Linked DNA regions of Bacillus pumilus. The protein of the gene in region 2 interacts with the protein of the main gene of each other region in a pairwise test. Links are inferred from orthologs where the notes say so. Each region holds a gene or a part of one and is shown on either strand. Other genes may lie near its edges. The genes, in order: asd and def.

What was found.
Region 1: the proteins of def (region 2) and asd interact in binary tests that used the Escherichia coli proteins (3 or more experiments, as listed by UniProt). The link is inferred for Bacillus pumilus from one-to-one orthologs.

Annotation. Positions count from the first base shown.
Region 1 is NZ_CP046128.1:1,574,569-1,582,953, reverse strand. Bases 22-2,974 are described here. They hold asd (aspartate-semialdehyde dehydrogenase), read right to left. Parts: upstream 2,032-2,974; coding sequence 1,012-2,031; downstream 22-1,011. Other genes in these bases: dpaA (dipicolinic acid synthetase subunit A), read right to left, coding at 2,761-2,974; dpaB (dipicolinate synthase subunit B), read right to left, coding at 2,171-2,764; dapG (aspartate kinase), read right to left, coding at 22-919. Also shown: more of dapG, read right to left, coding at 1-21; more of dpaA, read right to left, coding at 2,975-3,663; GKC25_RS07815 (YlmC/YmxH family sporulation protein), read right to left, coding at 3,787-4,059; GKC25_RS07810 (aminoglycoside phosphotransferase family protein), read right to left, coding at 4,130-5,053; GKC25_RS07805 (M16 family metallopeptidase), read right to left, coding at 5,127-6,356; GKC25_RS07800 (polysaccharide deacetylase family protein), read right to left, coding at 6,390-7,343; pnp (polyribonucleotide nucleotidyltransferase), read right to left, coding at 7,458-8,385.
Region 2 is NZ_CP046128.1:1,472,902-1,481,312, forward strand. The notes cover bases 313-3,291. They hold def (peptide deformylase), read left to right. Parts: upstream 313-1,550; coding sequence 1,551-2,033; downstream 2,034-3,291. Other genes in these bases: priA (primosomal protein N'), read left to right, coding at 313-1,535; fmt (methionyl-tRNA formyltransferase), read left to right, coding at 2,039-2,992; rsmB (16S rRNA (cytosine(967)-C(5))-methyltransferase RsmB), read left to right, coding at 2,979-3,291. Outside these bases: more of priA, read left to right, coding at 1-312; more of rsmB, read left to right, coding at 3,292-4,322; 23S rRNA (adenine(2503)-C(2))-methyltransferase RlmN, read left to right, coding at 4,326-5,408; GKC25_RS07310 (Stp1/IreP family PP2C-type Ser/Thr phosphatase), read left to right, coding at 5,412-6,182; pknB (Stk1 family PASTA domain-containing Ser/Thr kinase), read left to right, coding at 6,176-8,131; rsgA (ribosome small subunit-dependent GTPase A), read left to right, coding at 8,144-8,411. UniProt on the Escherichia coli protein: Removes the formyl group from the N-terminal Met of newly synthesized proteins. Requires at least a dipeptide for an efficient rate of reaction. N-terminal L-methionine is a prerequisite for activity but the enzyme has broad specificity at other positions.

The DNA.
Region 1 (8,385 bases), 110 kb from region 2 along the record:
GTGTAATGTTGAAGAAGTCGACACTGATTTGTGCGTTAGCCATAGCCTTGAAGACCTCTGTTTGGACGCTGTACTGCCCTTCTTTTGCCGGGACCTTGATTTGCGTCACATCATTGACATGTGCAATACCCGTAATGAGGCGGTCGTACACATCATGGCTCATTTTATCTGAGTAGTGTGACGTGACGAGTGTGCCCTCATCATCAGAGTATGTTGAACGGACCCTCATTGGTACTTTTGCTTGCATCGCAATTTCGACAGCTCTCGGGTGAATGACTTTCGCCCCTTGATATGCAAGGTTGCAAATTTCCGTATATGTCACGACTCTGAGCGGCTTTGCATTTTCAACAATGCGGGGATCTGCTGTCATGACGCCTTCTACATCTGTAAAAATATCAATGAAGTCTGCCTGTAATGCAGCACCTAAAGCAGCTGCGGACGTATCACTGCCGCCTCGTCCGATTGTGGTCACGTCCCCATTTTTCGCAGCTCCTTGGAACCCAGCAACAACGACAACATCATGTTCAGACAGTGCCGCCTCGAGACGTTCACACTTCATATCAATAATTTTCGCACTCGTATGCTCCTTATCTGTCACAAAGCCCGCCTGTGCGCCTGTCATTGCTACAGCCTTTAGCCCGTTTTCATTCAGCATACTTGAAAACACAACAGCTGAAATATTCTCTCCGCAGGAAACGAGCAAGTCTTTTTCTCGATTTGTCATATGCTGCGCGCTGCCGTAAAGCAGACCAAGCAGCGTATCTGTCGCATAAGGGTCGCCTTTTCGTCCCATTGCGGAAACGACGACAACCGACTTATAGCCTTTCTCTTTTGCCGATAAGATATGTGCAAGTGCCCTTTTTCTACCTTGATCATCTTTGACAGATGTACCGCCAAATTTTTGGACAATTATTTTCACTGTTTTCACTCCAAGTTCATTCTGACGTAACAGAAGAGAGCAGGCGAAAGATGCCTAACTCTCTTCTGTTCGTCCTCATCATCCATTGAATGTTAAACTAATTTTAATGCTTTTAAGCTTTCTGCAATTTGAACTGAGTTCCATGCAGCGCCTTTTAGCAGGTTATCAGATACAATCCACATATGGAACCCGTTTGGACGGTCCAAATCTTTCCGAATGCGGCCGACAAATACGTCGTTTTTTCCAACAGCATCTGCAGGCATTGGATAAATTTGCTGAGACGGATCATCTTGCAGTGTAATGCCTGGTGCATCTTTAAGAATTGACTTAATGTCGTCAACTGTTGCGTCATTTGATTCTAGTTCGACGTAGACAGATTCTGAATGTCCTGTTTCAATTGGAAGTCTCACACATGTTGCCGCTACTTCTAGCTCTGGCATATGCATGATTTTTTTCGTTTCGTTGATCATTTTCATTTCTTCAAATGTATAGCCATTGTCTTGGAATTTATCAATTTGCGGAATCGCATTAAATGCAATTTGATAAGGCATGACTTCCGGCTTTACATCTTCTTTATTTAAAATGGCTTGTGATTGGCTGTATAGTTCGTCAATGGCTTCATGTCCTGCACCTGATACGGCTTGGTAAGTGGACACGATGACTTTTTTCATGCCATACGCCTGACGAAGCGGTTCTAATGCCGCTACCATTTGAATCGTTGAACAGTTAGGGTTTGCAATGATTCCTTGATGGTCATGCAAGTCTTTTTCGTTTACCTCTGGTACGACAAGAGGGATGTTTTCGTCCATACGAAAAGCACTTGTGTTGTCTACAACAATCGCACCTCGTTTGACTGCTTCAGGAGCTAGCGCCTTGGAAACATTTCCTCCAGCACTGAATAATGCAATGTTCACTCCTTCAAAGCTTTCAGGTGTTGCTTCCTGAACGGTATACTCTTGACCTCTGAATGTCACTTTTGTTCCAGCAGAACGTTTTGAGGATAGTAGAGTCAGTGTATCCATTTCAAAATCTCTGTCAGCTAGTGTTTTTAACATTTGTTGACCGACAGCTCCAGTCGCTCCAACTACAGCTACATGCAATCCTCTTCCCATCAGTAAAACTCCTTCCGACCCATCCATGATTCTTTTCTTTCGGATGGCCATCCTATGACTTTTTACATTTTATTTTACCATAGAAAAGCAAGGCTTGAAGCATCTTTTTTGAATCTTTCATGATTTTCTAGTGAATCTATTATTCGTTTGCTCCAATTAAAATCGGCTGAATTTGTCTATGCTGGAGCGCCTCTTCTACTGTTTGAGAAAGCAAATCCATGTTTGCGACCATGGAGGTCGGTTTTTTAAATGGATCATCTTGGCCAAATGGAATAAAGAAAATATTCTTTGTCGACATCAGCCTCATCAGATTTGTACCATTTAAGCCTAGCGCATCATTTGTTGAAATTCCTAAAACGACAGGACGATGATTTCGAATGGTTGCTTTTGCAGCCATTAAAACAGGGCTGTCTGTCAGGGCATTTGCGAATTTCGCCATCGAGTTCCCTGTTAATGGAGCAATGACCATACAATCAAGTGGCAGCTTAGGTCCGAGCGGCTCTGCTTTAACGATTGAGTCAATCGCCTTAAAGCCAGTCAGCTTCTCAATCCGCTCAATCCAGTCAGCCCCATCTCCGAATCTTGTATTCGTACTCTGGACCGTATATGACACCACTGGACGCACTTCTGCTCCTTCTTTTACAAGTGCTTCGATTTGCGGATAAACAGCTTCGTACGTACAGTGGGAACCAGTTAAGCCAAAGCCGATTCTTTTCCCTTTTAATGTTGTCATGATTCCATCCCCCTTTTTTCCTCTGCAAGTTCACATAAGAGCCCAGAAAGCACTTTTGCAATGATTTGCCCTGCTGTCTTTGGTGCAACAATACCCGGGAGTCCTGGTGCAAGAAGCGCCTTCACTCCGTGTTTTTGTGCAAAGTCAAAGTCTGTTCCTCCTGGGCGGGAGGCGATATCCAAAATGAGTGTCTTTGGTGTCATGCTGACGATGACAGATGAATCTAATACAAGGCTTGGAATGGTATTGATGATGATATCTACATCCGTTACTTCTTCTTTTAACCGGTCCATTGAAAATGGATCAATTCCCATTTCAAAGGCCCGCGCTAAATGAGCTGTATCTGCTGCCCCTACTTTTACGTCCGCACCGAGTGCCCGAAATGTGCGGGCAATGGTGAGTCCTGTTCTTCCGAGCCCGAGAACAGCAACACGTGATCCATGAATCGTATAATCCGTTTGCTGAATGGCCATCATGATAATCCCTTCAACTGTTGGAATAGAGTTATATATGGCAATATCATCTCGCTCAAACAGCTTCACAAGTTTTCGGTTCACCTGCTTTGCCAGATTGTCTAAGTACGTATTAGAAATACCTGAGTACAAGGTACAATGGGCAGGGGTTCTTTCTAAATATGTTGCTTCCAGCAAAACCTGCTCATTTGAGAAAACTGTCGCAACAACACCTTCATCCGTTGCCCCTGATACTGGCAGGATCATACTGTCTACCTGTTCGAATGGAAGTTCTGACATTTTCAGCTTTTCAGCACCGATAAATCCGTGATCCAGCTGATCAAATCCAACCAAAAACACTTTGGCATGCTGCTGTGACAGCTTGCGAATAATTTCAAGCTGCCTTGCATCTCCCCCGATCACCGCAACCGTTAAACCGCTCAACATACTGACCGTTCACCTTCTTTATTTAAAAAAGTCTGTAATATTTTCTGAATCTCCCTTCTAGCATATGAGGAGAGGATTCAGCCTGTGAACAAATCGGAGAGAGAAAAGAAAAAGAGCACCCATTTATGATGGATGCTCTTTTTCTCCGGGTGGCTGAAGTGCTTCAGGCACATCGAGAATGATCATATCTGATCCTATTTTTTGAATGTGATTCCACGGGACGCGGATGTCATTTCCTTGCTTTCGAAAGCCAAACCACTTCACCGAAGGTATGATGAGTGCTGTTATTTGACCGTCCTGTTCATTGATTTCAAGGTCGGTTTGTCCAAGCACGCCAAGCCGCTCCGCTCTTTTGATATCGACGATCTCTTTTCCTGACAGCTCACTTAGCCTCAAAATCGCATCACTTCCCTTCCGTATCATATATGCAGCCACAAGAAGAAATAGACCGTCCCGCTTTTTCAAGTTATGAATGATGCCAATTTGAATACCAAGCTGGTTTCAGTAGATGAAAGCGATCATGGTCTGCCAGCATTCTCTCCACTCGGTTCACCATATCTTTTACATGTTCAGGGTCATAAGAAAGCGTCCATACAATAGAAGAAAAGCAGCTCATTGCTGTATAGATGGAAAAAAGAAGCCAAAAATCGTCTGTAGCCTGCGTACTTACATAGTGATCCAGTTGTCCTGCTGAAAACGGAACACTGCTTTCTCGACTAAATAAGGACAATTTATAAAAGTCATGAACCGGGTCACCCCAGTCAGATTGATCAAAATCAATCACGCCGGCATACTCACCTCCTTGAATGATGATATTCCCTAAATGAAAATCATCATGCTGGAACTGGTTCGGTCTCGCCTTTACCGCATCAACATGTGATTTGATAAAATCTAATACGAATTGATCTTGAGCAAAAGTTACTCCACTTGATTGATAGGTATGTACATACCGTTCATGTTTCGCCATGACTCTCTCATCCCATGGCGCGACATGAGAAGGTGCGTGACATGTATGCATGAAACTCAGCTCTCTGCCTGCCCGCCTTCCGATTTCATACTGCTCTTCATTTGTGAGCAGATGGATGGATGCTCTAGCATTCTCTCCTTCAATCAAGGAGAAAATACGATAGGTACAGTTAAATTCAGCACTCATTCCAATCTCCATCACTTCAGAACATAGAAGCCCTCGATCTTTTAACTTTCGCTGAACTGACGCTTTTCTTTTAAAGCTGGAATACGTTTTGAGGTTTGATAGCTTGAGCACTAGCTTTTCACTAGAGGATGTTGTGACGAGATAAGTACGGTTTCCTGAAAAGCCAGATGTCATCGGCTGAAAGGAGATGGCTTGTGTCAGAAGCGGAGAGAGGCGTTTCAGTTTTTCATGTTCCATGAAAGCAGTGCTCCTTTCTTCTTTATATACAATAAAACGGCAGACCTCTTAGAAGCCTGCCGTGTTGTTTACATTATGATGGCTGATCACCCGTCGGACTAATAAGCGAGAGCGCATAATCTTCTGTAAAGATTCGTTTTGATAAGTTATTCACGCCGTCTAATGTGACGTGGTTGATTTCGTCAATAATTTCATCGAGTGTACGATGTTTGCCAAGGAGCAGTTCATTTTTACCGTTTCGGCTCATCTTGCTGTTTGTGCTTTCAAGGCTGAGCATGAGGTTCCCTTTCATTTGCTCCTTAGAGTTTTCAAGCTCTTTTTGCGTGATTCCCTCACGTTTTAAGACGTCTAATGTTTGTAAGATGGTTTCAGAGAGCAGGTTTAACTGCTTCGCTCCAGTCCCGCCATAAATCGTCAGCATGCCGTTATCTGCAAATGAACTGTGATAGCTGAAAACGGAATAAGCGAGTCCTTTGTCTTCTCTTACATCCTGGAACAAGCGGCTGCTCATGCTTCCGCCAAGAACATTGTTTAAGACGATTAAGTCATAGATGCCTTTATCTCCAGCTGGGAGGCCATTAAAGCCCATGCATAGATGCGCTTGCTCTGTTTCCTTTTTGCGTGTGAGCTTGTCATAGTGAAATTGCGGCGCTTCTAAAGGCTGTTTTTTCCCTTTCGTTTCATATGAACCGAACAATTTTTCAACCTCGCGAATAAAGGTGTCATCCACATTCCCTGCAACAGAGATGACGACGCGGTCCGGCGTGTAGAATTCATCCATATAAGCTCTAAGAGAGTCACCGTTAAAAGTAGAAAGTGTTTCTTCTGTTCCTAAAATCGGGAACCCTAAAGAATGATCACCATAAATCGCTTTGCTCAACAGATCATGAACGATATCATCAGGTGTATCCTCATACATTTTGATTTCTTCATAGACTACATTTTTTTCTTTTTTCAGCTCTTCTTCATCAAAAGCGGAGTGGAAGAACATGTCGCTTAATACATCGAGGGCGTAGCCAGCATGTGAATCAAGCACCTTTGCATAGTAGCAAGTGTATTCTTTTGACGTAAAGGCATTCACTTGACCACCAATGCGGTCAAAGGATTCTGCGATATCACGTGCAGATCTCGTCTTTGTCCCTTTAAAGAACATATGCTCCAGAAAGTGTGAGATTCCATTAATTTCTGGTGTCTCATGTCTAGAACCAGTTCCAATCCAGACGCCAATTGCGACAGATCTTACAGTGGGATTGTTTTCAAGTACAATTCTTACTCCGTTTTGGCATGTATACGTTTTGACCAAGTTTTGCTCCTCCTATTCAACAAACAGATCGGATCACGGATGTCTTTTTTCACTTAGGAGGTCTGAAACCGTTCCTAATTCATATCCTCTTTCCTTGATTTGAGTGATAAGTACGTCAAGACTTTTCGCCGTCGAATCTGTTGGATGCATTAATATCATCGCCCCATTGTGGATTTTCCCAAGCACCCGTTTTTGTAATATGTCTGGTGACGGTTTTTGCCAGTCAATGGTGTCTACCGTCCACATAATGGTTTCCATTCCTTCTTCAGCAGCGAGTTTCACTGTTTCTTCTTTAAAGCTGCCGCTAGGAGGGGCGAACCACTTCGGTTTTTTTCCAAGGGATTCTTCAATTTGACGATTCGTTTTGGTAATCTGCTCTAATGCTCGTTCTCTTGTCAGTGTGCGCATATCCGGGTGATTGTATGAATGGTTTCCAATTTCATGACCATCTGCCACGATTTTTTTAGCAAGATCCGTGCTTTTTTTCACCCATTTGCCCTCTAAGAAAAAGGTCGCCTTGACCCGATGCTTTTCCAGTGTCTTTAACATCTTGATTAAATGCTCGTCACCCCAAGCCACGTTGATGAGGAAAGCATTCATTTTTTTATCTGGATGTCCCTTGTAAATGGGCTCAGCACCAAGTTCGTGTAAATGAATAGAAGGTTTTGTTTCATTGAAAACAAGCAGCTTTTCATCAAATGACCCTTGTTTTTTCATTTTTTCATAAGAGGCATCGATATTGACTGTCTGTCCATTTAGACCAGGCATCTTTTTCCACACTTTATCAATCTTAGCATTTTGCGCCTTCACTTCATAGTCAGAAGACTTCGATTCAATCTCTTGATATAAAATATCTTTTGAAACAGATGCAACCTCAGCATGCTCTTTCATTGATTCAATATATGTAACAGCAGCCGGCTGCTTCATCGTTTGATATGACACGAGCAGTAAAAATACAAACACAATGAATGGTAACGTTTTTTTCAATGGCTGTCCCTCCCCTTTATCACAAATTATGATGGGGAGAAACAAGCTAGAACTATTGTTAACGCAAGAAAAGAAAGAAGCCTGGTACGGATACCTGGCTTCTAACACATTTCATTAAGACTGTTTTTCTTCTTTTTCCTTTTCTTCACGTAAAACAGCTTTGCGAGAAAGGTTCACACGGCCTTGTTTATCGATTTCAGTGACTTTGACAAGTAATTCATCGCCGATCTTCACGACATCTTCTACTTTGCCTACACGGTCAAGCGCAAGCTCAGAAATATGAACAAGTCCATCTTTGCCGCTGAAGATTTCAAGGAAAGCACCGAATTTTTCAATGCGTTTTACTTTACCTAAGTAAAGTTGCCCCACTTCAACTTCTCTCACAAGATCTTCAATGACTTTCTTCGCTTTTTGGTTCATGTCTTCTTCTGTAGAAGAGATAAAGATTGTACCATCTTGTTCAATATCGATTTTCACACCGGTATCTTCAATGATTTTATTGATTTGTTTACCGCTTGGTCCAATGACATCACGAATTTTATCAGGATTGATCTTCATCGTTAAGATTTTTGGTGCATAACGAGACAATTCTCCTCTAGAAGCAGGAATCGTTGAGAGCATGCTTTCTAAGATTTCCATTCTTCCTTTTTTCGCTTGTTGGAGAGCTTCTTCCAAGATGTCTTTTGATAGACCATCGATTTTGATATCCATTTGAAGCGCTGTTACACCTTTTGATGTACCTGCAACTTTAAAGTCCATATCGCCAAGTGCATCTTCCATTCCTTGAATGTCTGTCAGCACTGTGTAGTATTCACCAGATTTCACAAGTCCCATTGCAATCCCTGCAACTGGTGCTTTAATTGGAACACCCGCATCCATCATCGCAAGTGTGCTTGCGCAAATACTTGCTTGTGAAGTAGATCCGTTTGATTCCAATACCTCAGAGACAAGGCGAACCGTATAAGGGAAATCTTTTTCAGATGGGATCACTGGTTCTAATGCACGTTCACCTAGCGCACCATGCCCGATTTCGCGGCGGCCT
Region 2 (8,411 bases):
GGGTGACAGGAAGCGGTAAAACGGAAATATACTTGCAGACGATTGATCATGCCCTTCAAAAAGGAAAAGAAGCGATCGTCCTCGTTCCTGAAATCTCGTTAACCCCTCAAATGGTTCAGCGGTTTAAAGAACGATTCGGCTCAAATGTGGCTGTACTTCACAGCGGCTTATCGACAGGGGAAAAATATGATGAATGGCGGAAAATCCACCGCAAGGAAGTCAAGCTTGTCGTGGGCGCGAGATCTGCTGTTTTCGCTCCATTTGAAAATCTAGGCATGATTATCATAGATGAAGAGCATGAATCTTCTTATAAACAAGAAGAAATGCCTCGTTATCATGCCAAGGATGTCGCCATTGAACGAGCCAGAAGGCATCGATGCCCAGTCGTATTAGGCAGTGCAACCCCTTCACTTGAAACCTATGCGCGTGCGAAAAAAGGCGTGTTTACATTGCTGGCGCTCAAAAACCGCGTCAACCAGCAGCAGCTGCCGCACGTTTCGTTAATTGATATGAGAGAAGAATTGAGAAATGGCAACAGGTCCATGTTTTCAGAAGAATTAATGCTCAGATTAAAGGAAGTGCTTGAAAGAAAAGAACAAGCCGTCTTATTTCTGAATAAAAGGGGCTATTCATCCTTTGTGATGTGCCGTGATTGCGGATATGTGGAGCAATGTCCTCATTGCGAAATTTCTCTCACCTATCACCGCTATCAAAAACGGCTGAAATGCCATTATTGCGGGCACGAAGCACCGGTGCCTGCTGAATGTCCAGAATGCCATAGTGAGCATATTCGCTATTTTGGGACGGGTACGCAGCGTGTAGAAGAAGAGCTTACAAAAGTACTGCCTGAGGCAAGAGTGATCCGAATGGATGTGGATACAACGTCTCGTAAAGGTGCTCACGAAAAGCTCCTCACGTCTTTTGGCAATAAAGAAGCGGACATTTTGCTCGGGACGCAGATGATAGCAAAAGGGCTAGATTTCCCAGATGTCACACTTGTTGGTGTTCTCAGTGCGGATACGTCTCTTCATATTCCTGATTTTCGTTCAAGTGAAAAAACATTTCAGCTTCTCACGCAGGTCAGCGGCAGGGCAGGACGTCATGAAAAAGCGGGTTCTGTGATCATTCAATCGTATACGCCTTCTCACTATAGTATTGAATTAACGAAGCAGCATGACTATGAAGCCTTTTATGAACAGGAGATGCTGCATCGCCGCCACCAGTCCTATCCGCCGTATTACTATTTGGCAATGGTGACGGTATCACACGAGGAAGTGACGAAGGCAGCGCATGTCACTGATCAAATTGTCCAGTTCCTAAAAATGAACTGTGCACCGAATACAAGAATCCTTGGTCCGGCTGCATCACCAATCGCTAAGATCAAAGATAGATATCGATATCAATGCGTGATAAAATACAAAAGGGAAAATGAACTGGCAAGTTTACTACGGAAAATACAAGATCATTATCAAAAGGAAATGGAACAAAAACAATTGATGATTTCAATAGATATGAATCCATATATGATGATGTAAAACGGAGGGCTTTAAGTGGCAGTAAAACCAATAGTCATACATCCGGCAGAAGTACTTGAACAAAAGGCAGAGCCTGTTGATACGTTCGATAAAAAGCTCAAAAAACTGCTTGATGATATGTATGATACAATGCTTGAGCTAGATGGAGTCGGACTAGCAGCACCACAAATCGGCATTTCACAAAGAATGGCTGTTGTCGATATCGGAGAAGAACCTGGCAGAATTGATTTAGTGAATCCCGAGGTTCTTGAAGTGAAAGGAAGTCAAACAGATATTGAAGGCTGCCTGAGCTTTCCATCTTTATATGGCACAGTAGAAAGACCGAGCTATGTGAAGGTAAAAGCCTTTGATAAGAAAGGCAAACCATTTACAATAGAAGCAGAAGGATTTTTAGCAAGAGCCTTATTGCACGAAATTGATCATTTAGACGGCATATTATTCACGTCGAAAACCATTCAAACCTATACAGAAAAAGAACTTGCGGAAATGGAAGGGTGAAGAAAATGGCACGTATTGTATTTATGGGAACCCCTGATTTCTCAGTACCTGTGCTGCAAACACTCATAACAGAAGGATACGAAGTTGTCGGGGTCGTCACGCAGCCAGATCGCCCAAAAGGCAGAAAACGAGTACTCACACCGCCTCCTGTGAAAGTAGAAGCCTTAAAGCACGGCATTCCTGTACTGCAGCCTGAAAAGGTGCGTCTTGATGAAGAAATTGATAAAGTGCTTTCATTAAAGCCCGATTTAATTGTAACGGCGGCATTTGGACAAATTCTACCAAAACGATTACTGGATGAACCTCAGTTTGGCTGTATCAATGTTCATGCCTCACTGCTGCCAGAACTAAGAGGCGGCGCGCCGATCCATTATGCGATCCTTCAAGGTAAAAAGAAAACAGGCGTCACCATCATGTACATGGTGGAACGACTCGATGCAGGGGACATGATCAGTAAAGTAGAAGTAGAAATCGACGAATTAGACAATGTCGGTACATTACATGACAAATTAAGTGTAGCAGGCGCCGCATTGCTGAAAGATACTGTGCCAAATGTTCTGAGCGGATCTATTTCTCCAATTCCGCAAAATGAAGAAGCGGCAACGTACGCACCTAATATAAAGCGAGAGCAAGAAAGGTTAGACTGGACAAAGACCGGAGAAGAGCTTTACAACCAAGTTCGCGGCTTAAATCCATGGCCAGTTGCCTATACTGAATGGAACGGGGCTCATCTAAAAGTATGGGAAGCGAAAAAAGTTCCACTTCAAGTGCAAGAAGAACCTGGGAAAGTGATTGAGCTTCAAAAAGAAGGTCCGGTCATTGGAACTGGGAATAAGCAAGGCCTTTTATTAACAGGTGTGCAGCCAGCTGGTAAGAAAAAAATGAGCGGCGAAGACTTCTTAAGAGGCGCAAATATCGAAATTGGACAGAAATTAGGGTTAATGAATGAAGAAAAGTAATGTGAGAGAAGTAGCGCTGGACGCTTTAATCAAACTTGAACAAAACCAAGCTTACAGTAATTTGCTTTTGCAGTCAGTCATGAAAGACAAAGACTTGGCAGATCAGGACAAACCGCTCTTAACAGAGCTTGTGTACGGTACACTGCAAAATAAGCTGGCATTAGATTATATGCTGGCACCATTTGTGAAAAAACCGCAAAAGGTGGCTTCATGGGTCATGCAGCTTTTGCGAATGTCTCTTTATCAAATGGTCTACCTTGAAAAGATTCCAGACCGTGCAGCCATCCATGAAGCAGTTGAGCTAACGAAAAAGAGAGGGCACAAGGGCATTTCTTCACTTGTGAACGGCGTTCTTCGTTCCGTGCAAAGAGAAGGTGTTCCGGCTTTTGATGACATCAAAGATCCGGTCAAGCGGCTTTCAATTGAGACAAGCCACCCATTATGGCTCGTGCAGGAATGGGTTCAGTCGTACGGATTTGAAGCGGCAGAAAGCATGTGCCGCATTCATTTAGTACCGCCAAAGCAAACCCTCCGTGTCAATCGAATGAAAACCGGCCGCGCGGCATTGCAGCAAGAACTGCTGGATGCTGGAATCGAAACGGAGCTCGGCGACTTATCTGAAGATGCACTCAAGCTGATGAAAGGGTCCATCGTTTCAACCCCTTCTTTTCAAGAAGGCTATGTGACCATTCAAGATGAAAGCTCAATGCTTGTCGCAAGAGCACTAGACCCTCAGCCGGGAGAAACAGTGCTTGACGCCTGTGCGGCTCCAGGCGGAAAATCAACACATATCGCAGAGCGTATGAACGACGAAGGACAAATTGTTTCACTTGATTTACATGAACACAAAGTGAAACTCATCAAACAAGCAGCAAAACGCCTGAACCTTACTCAGATTGAGGCAAAAGCGCTTGATGCGAGGAAAGCGAAAGACTATTACAGCGAAGCTTCATTTGACCGTATTCTGATTGATGCGCCGTGTTCTGGTTTTGGCGTCATCAGACGAAAACCAGATATGAAATATACTAAGTCTCCAGAAGACTCAGCAAGGCTTGCTGCTATTCAGCAGGCAATTTTAAAAGAAGCAGCTCCGCTTTTAAAGCCTGGCGGAACCCTTGTATATAGTACATGTACAATGGACCCAACAGAAAATCAACAAGTGATTCATGCGTTTTTACAAGAACACCAAGACTTCGAACCCGATCTATCTCTTAATGAACGGCTGCCTGAGCAGGTTGCTCCGTTTGTTCAAAACGGAAGTGTACAAATTCTTCCTCATTATTTCGGAACAGATGGTTTCTTTATTTGCAGCATGAGAAAGAAGGGATAAAAAATGACAGAACAAAAAGTAAGAAAAGAACTGAAAACAGATATGCCGTCGATTTATTCATTTGAGCTTCACGAAATGAAAGAATGGTTAAAAGAACAAGACGAAAAGCCTTTCCGCGCAGCTCAAATTTTTGAGTGGCTTTATGAGAAACGTGTGACATCCTTTGATGAAATGTCTAACCTCTCCAAAGATTTAAGAGAAAAATTAAAAGATCAATTTACTATCACAACTTTAAAAACCGTGATCAAACAAACGTCTCAGGACGGAACGATCAAGTTTTTATTTGAACTGCATGATGGCTATACAATTGAAACAGTGCTTATGCGTCACGAATATGGAAACTCTGTCTGTGTCACAACTCAGGTTGGCTGTAGAATTGGCTGTACATTCTGTGCATCTACACTTGGCGGTTTAAAACGAAACCTTGAAGCGGGAGAAATCGTTGCACAAGTATTAAAAGTGCAGCAGGCACTTGACGAAACAGATGAGAGGGTCAGCTCTGTTGTCATCATGGGAATTGGCGAACCGTTTGATAACTTTGAAGAAATGCTTGCCTTCCTTAAAATCATCAACCATGACAACGGCTTAAATATTGGTGCACGTCATATTACAGTTTCGACAAGCGGAATCATTCCAAAGATCTATCAATTCGCTGATGAGCAAATGCAAATCAACTTTGCTGTATCTCTGCACGCACCGAACACAGAGATCAGAAGCCGCCTGATGCCGATCAATAAGGCATATAAGCTGCCAAAATTAATGGAAGCCATTGAATACTACATTCAAAAGACGGGTAGACGTGTCAGCTTTGAATACGGCCTGTTTGGCGGAGTAAATGATCAAGTTCACCATGCGGAAGAACTTGCAGACCTATTAAAAGGAATCAAGTGCCACGTAAACCTCATTCCGGTGAACTATGTACCAGAGAGAGATTATGTGAGAACACCTAGAGAACAAATCTTCCTATTTGAAAAAACGCTGAAAGAACGCGGCGTAAACGTAACGATTAGACGAGAGCAAGGCCATGACATTGATGCTGCTTGCGGTCAGCTAAGAGCGAAGGAGCGTCAGGAAGAGACGAGGTGACGAATGTTGATAAGGGCAGCCTTTCTTACCGATACAGGAAAAGTCCGTCAGCATAATGAAGATGATGCAGGTATTTTTGAAGCAAAAGAAGACTCACTTCTCGCTGTTGTAGCAGACGGCATGGGAGGTCATCTTGCTGGTGATGTCGCCAGCAAGATGGCAGTCTCTTCTTTGAAAGAATACTGGGAAAAAACATCTTCAATTCCAGAAAAGCCAGCCGATCAAGAAAGCTGGTTAATCTCAAAAATCAGTGACATTAATGACCAAGTATATGAACATGCGAAAAACAATGAGGAGTGCCAAGGAATGGGGACGACCATTGTGTGTGCGCTCGTTCATTTGCAAACGGTCACAATTGCGCATATTGGAGACAGCCGCTGCTACCTGCTAAGAGAAGGAGCGCTGACCCAATTAACGGATGATCATTCACTTGTGAATGAACTTGTGAAAACAGGTGAAATTTCAAAAGCGGATGCAGAATATCATCCAAGAAAAAATGTGCTCACGAAAGCATTAGGAACAGATAAACGTGTTCAAATTGATGCACGCACCTTTGAAGTGGACCCAGGAGATCAAATCCTGCTTTGCTCAGATGGTCTATCGAATAAAGTAGAAGAAGAGAATTTGATTCATATTTTAACGCAAACGAACGCACCAGATGAAAAAGTAACAGAGTTAATTCAAACAGCGAATGACAACGGCGGTGAAGATAACATTACAGCAGTACTGTTAGAAATCTCCTCCCAGCCAGAGGAGGGTGACAGCAAGTGTTGATCGGAAAAAGGATCAGCGGCCGTTATCAGATTCTTCGCGTCATAGGCGGAGGCGGAATGGCAAACGTCTATTTGGCGGAGGATATGATTTTAGATCGCGAAGTAGCGATTAAAATTTTGCGGTTTGACTTTGCGAGCGATGATGATTTTATTAGACGATTCCGGCGGGAAGCGCAATCAGCTGCAAGCTTAGATCATTCGAATATTGTCAGCATCTACGATGTAGGGGAAGAAGATGACATTTATTATATTGTCATGGAATATGTCGAGGGGATGACGCTGAAAGAATACATACACGCCAATGGCCCGCTTCATCCGAAAGAAGCCGTTCGCATCATGGAGCAAGTCGTTGCGGCGATGGAAGAAGCCCATGCGAAACAGCTCGTCCACCGTGACATTAAGCCTCACAATATATTAATAGACAATATGGGGAATATCAAAGTCACTGATTTTGGGATTGCCATGGCACTCAGCTCAGCGACCATTACCCATACAAATTCTGTCCTAGGCTCCGTGCACTATTTGTCTCCAGAACAAGCACGCGGAGGTCTTGCAACGAAAAAGTCAGACATCTATTCGCTTGGGATTGTGCTTTATGAACTCATCTCAGGACGCATGCCATTTGAAGGGGAATCGGCTGTCAGTGTCGCACTGAAGCATTTGCAATCAGAGCCTCCATCTGTGAGGAGATGGAATCCTTCTGTTCCACAAAGCGTGGAAAACATCATTTTAAAGGCGATGGCCAAAGATCCATTTTATCGATATGAAGATGCATCTGAAATGCAAAAAGACTTAAAAACCGCTTTCGATCCAGCCAGATTAAAAGAAAAACGCTTTGTCATTGAAGAAGACCATGAAGCAACGAAAGCGATCCCAATCATTCAAGATCATCTAATCGATCAAGACAATGAAAAAACAGCTGTCCACCCGGCTCAAAAACCGAAGAAAAAAGAGAAACAAAAGCCGAAAAAGAAACGAAAAAAATGGCCATGGATTGTGGCATCCATCTTATTTATATTGACTGCTGCGACAATTTTAGCCATCACTGTGTTTCCAGGGCTGCTTTTTCCAAAAGATGTGGAAGTCACAGATGTATCTGGCATGACGGTTGAAAAAGCAGAAGATGCCTTGAAGAAAGCTGGGTTTACCGTCGCTTCGGAGTCAATAGAGATCGCTGATGAGAAAATTGAAAAAGGTCTCGTCGTCAAAACAGATCCGAAAATCGGCACAAAGGTCAAAGAAGGAACAGAGATTCAGCTTTACGAAAGTACTGGCAAGGAAAAGACCGAATTACCTGATGTTACAGGCGAAAAGGTCGATAAAGCAAAAGAAATATTAGAGAAAAAAGGGTTTAAACAGGTCGTTGTGGAGGAAGTGAATGATAATGACACCGAATCTGGGATTGTCATGGAACAGAATCCATCAGCGAATACAGAGCTTGTAGCAGCAGATGAGGAAGTCACGTTGACTGTCAGCATAGGTCCTGCCGATATTACATTACGTGATTTAACGACGTATAGTAAGCAGGCGGCATCGAATTATTTAGAGGATAACGGATTAAAGCTTGATGAAAAAGAAGCGCATTCTGACGATGTGCCAAAAGGCGAGGTCATGAAGCAGGAACCAGGAGCAGGAACTGCTGTTAAACCAGGTGATACGGTTAAGATTACATTCTCTCTTGGACCGAAGGAAAAACCAGCCAAAACGGTGACTGAAAAGATTGCGATTCCTTATGAACCAGAAACGGAAGGGCAGGAGATGAATGTCCAAATTTCCATTGATGATGCGGAGCATAGCATCTCTGATTCATATGAAAGCTTTACAATCACTGCGCCGACTGAGCGGACCATTAAGTTTAAGATTGAACCAGGTCAAAAAGGATATTATCAAGTGACGGTTGATGATAAAGTCGTAAGCTCTAAAACGATCGAATACCCTGATGATGAATAAAGGAGGGACTTTATGCCTGAGGGCAAAATTATAAAAGCATTAAGCGGATTCTACTATGTGCTGGATGAATCGCAAGAGAGTGGAAAAGTGGTTCAGTGCAGAGCGAGAGGCATCTTTCGAAAAAACAAAATTACACCTCTTGTTGGCGATTACGTCGTGTATCAAGCAGACAACGATAAAGAAGGCTACTTATTAGAAGTAAAAGAACGGACAAACGAACTTGTTCGTCCGCCTATTAGTAATGTTGATCAAGCGGTACTTGTTTTCTCAGCAGCAGAAC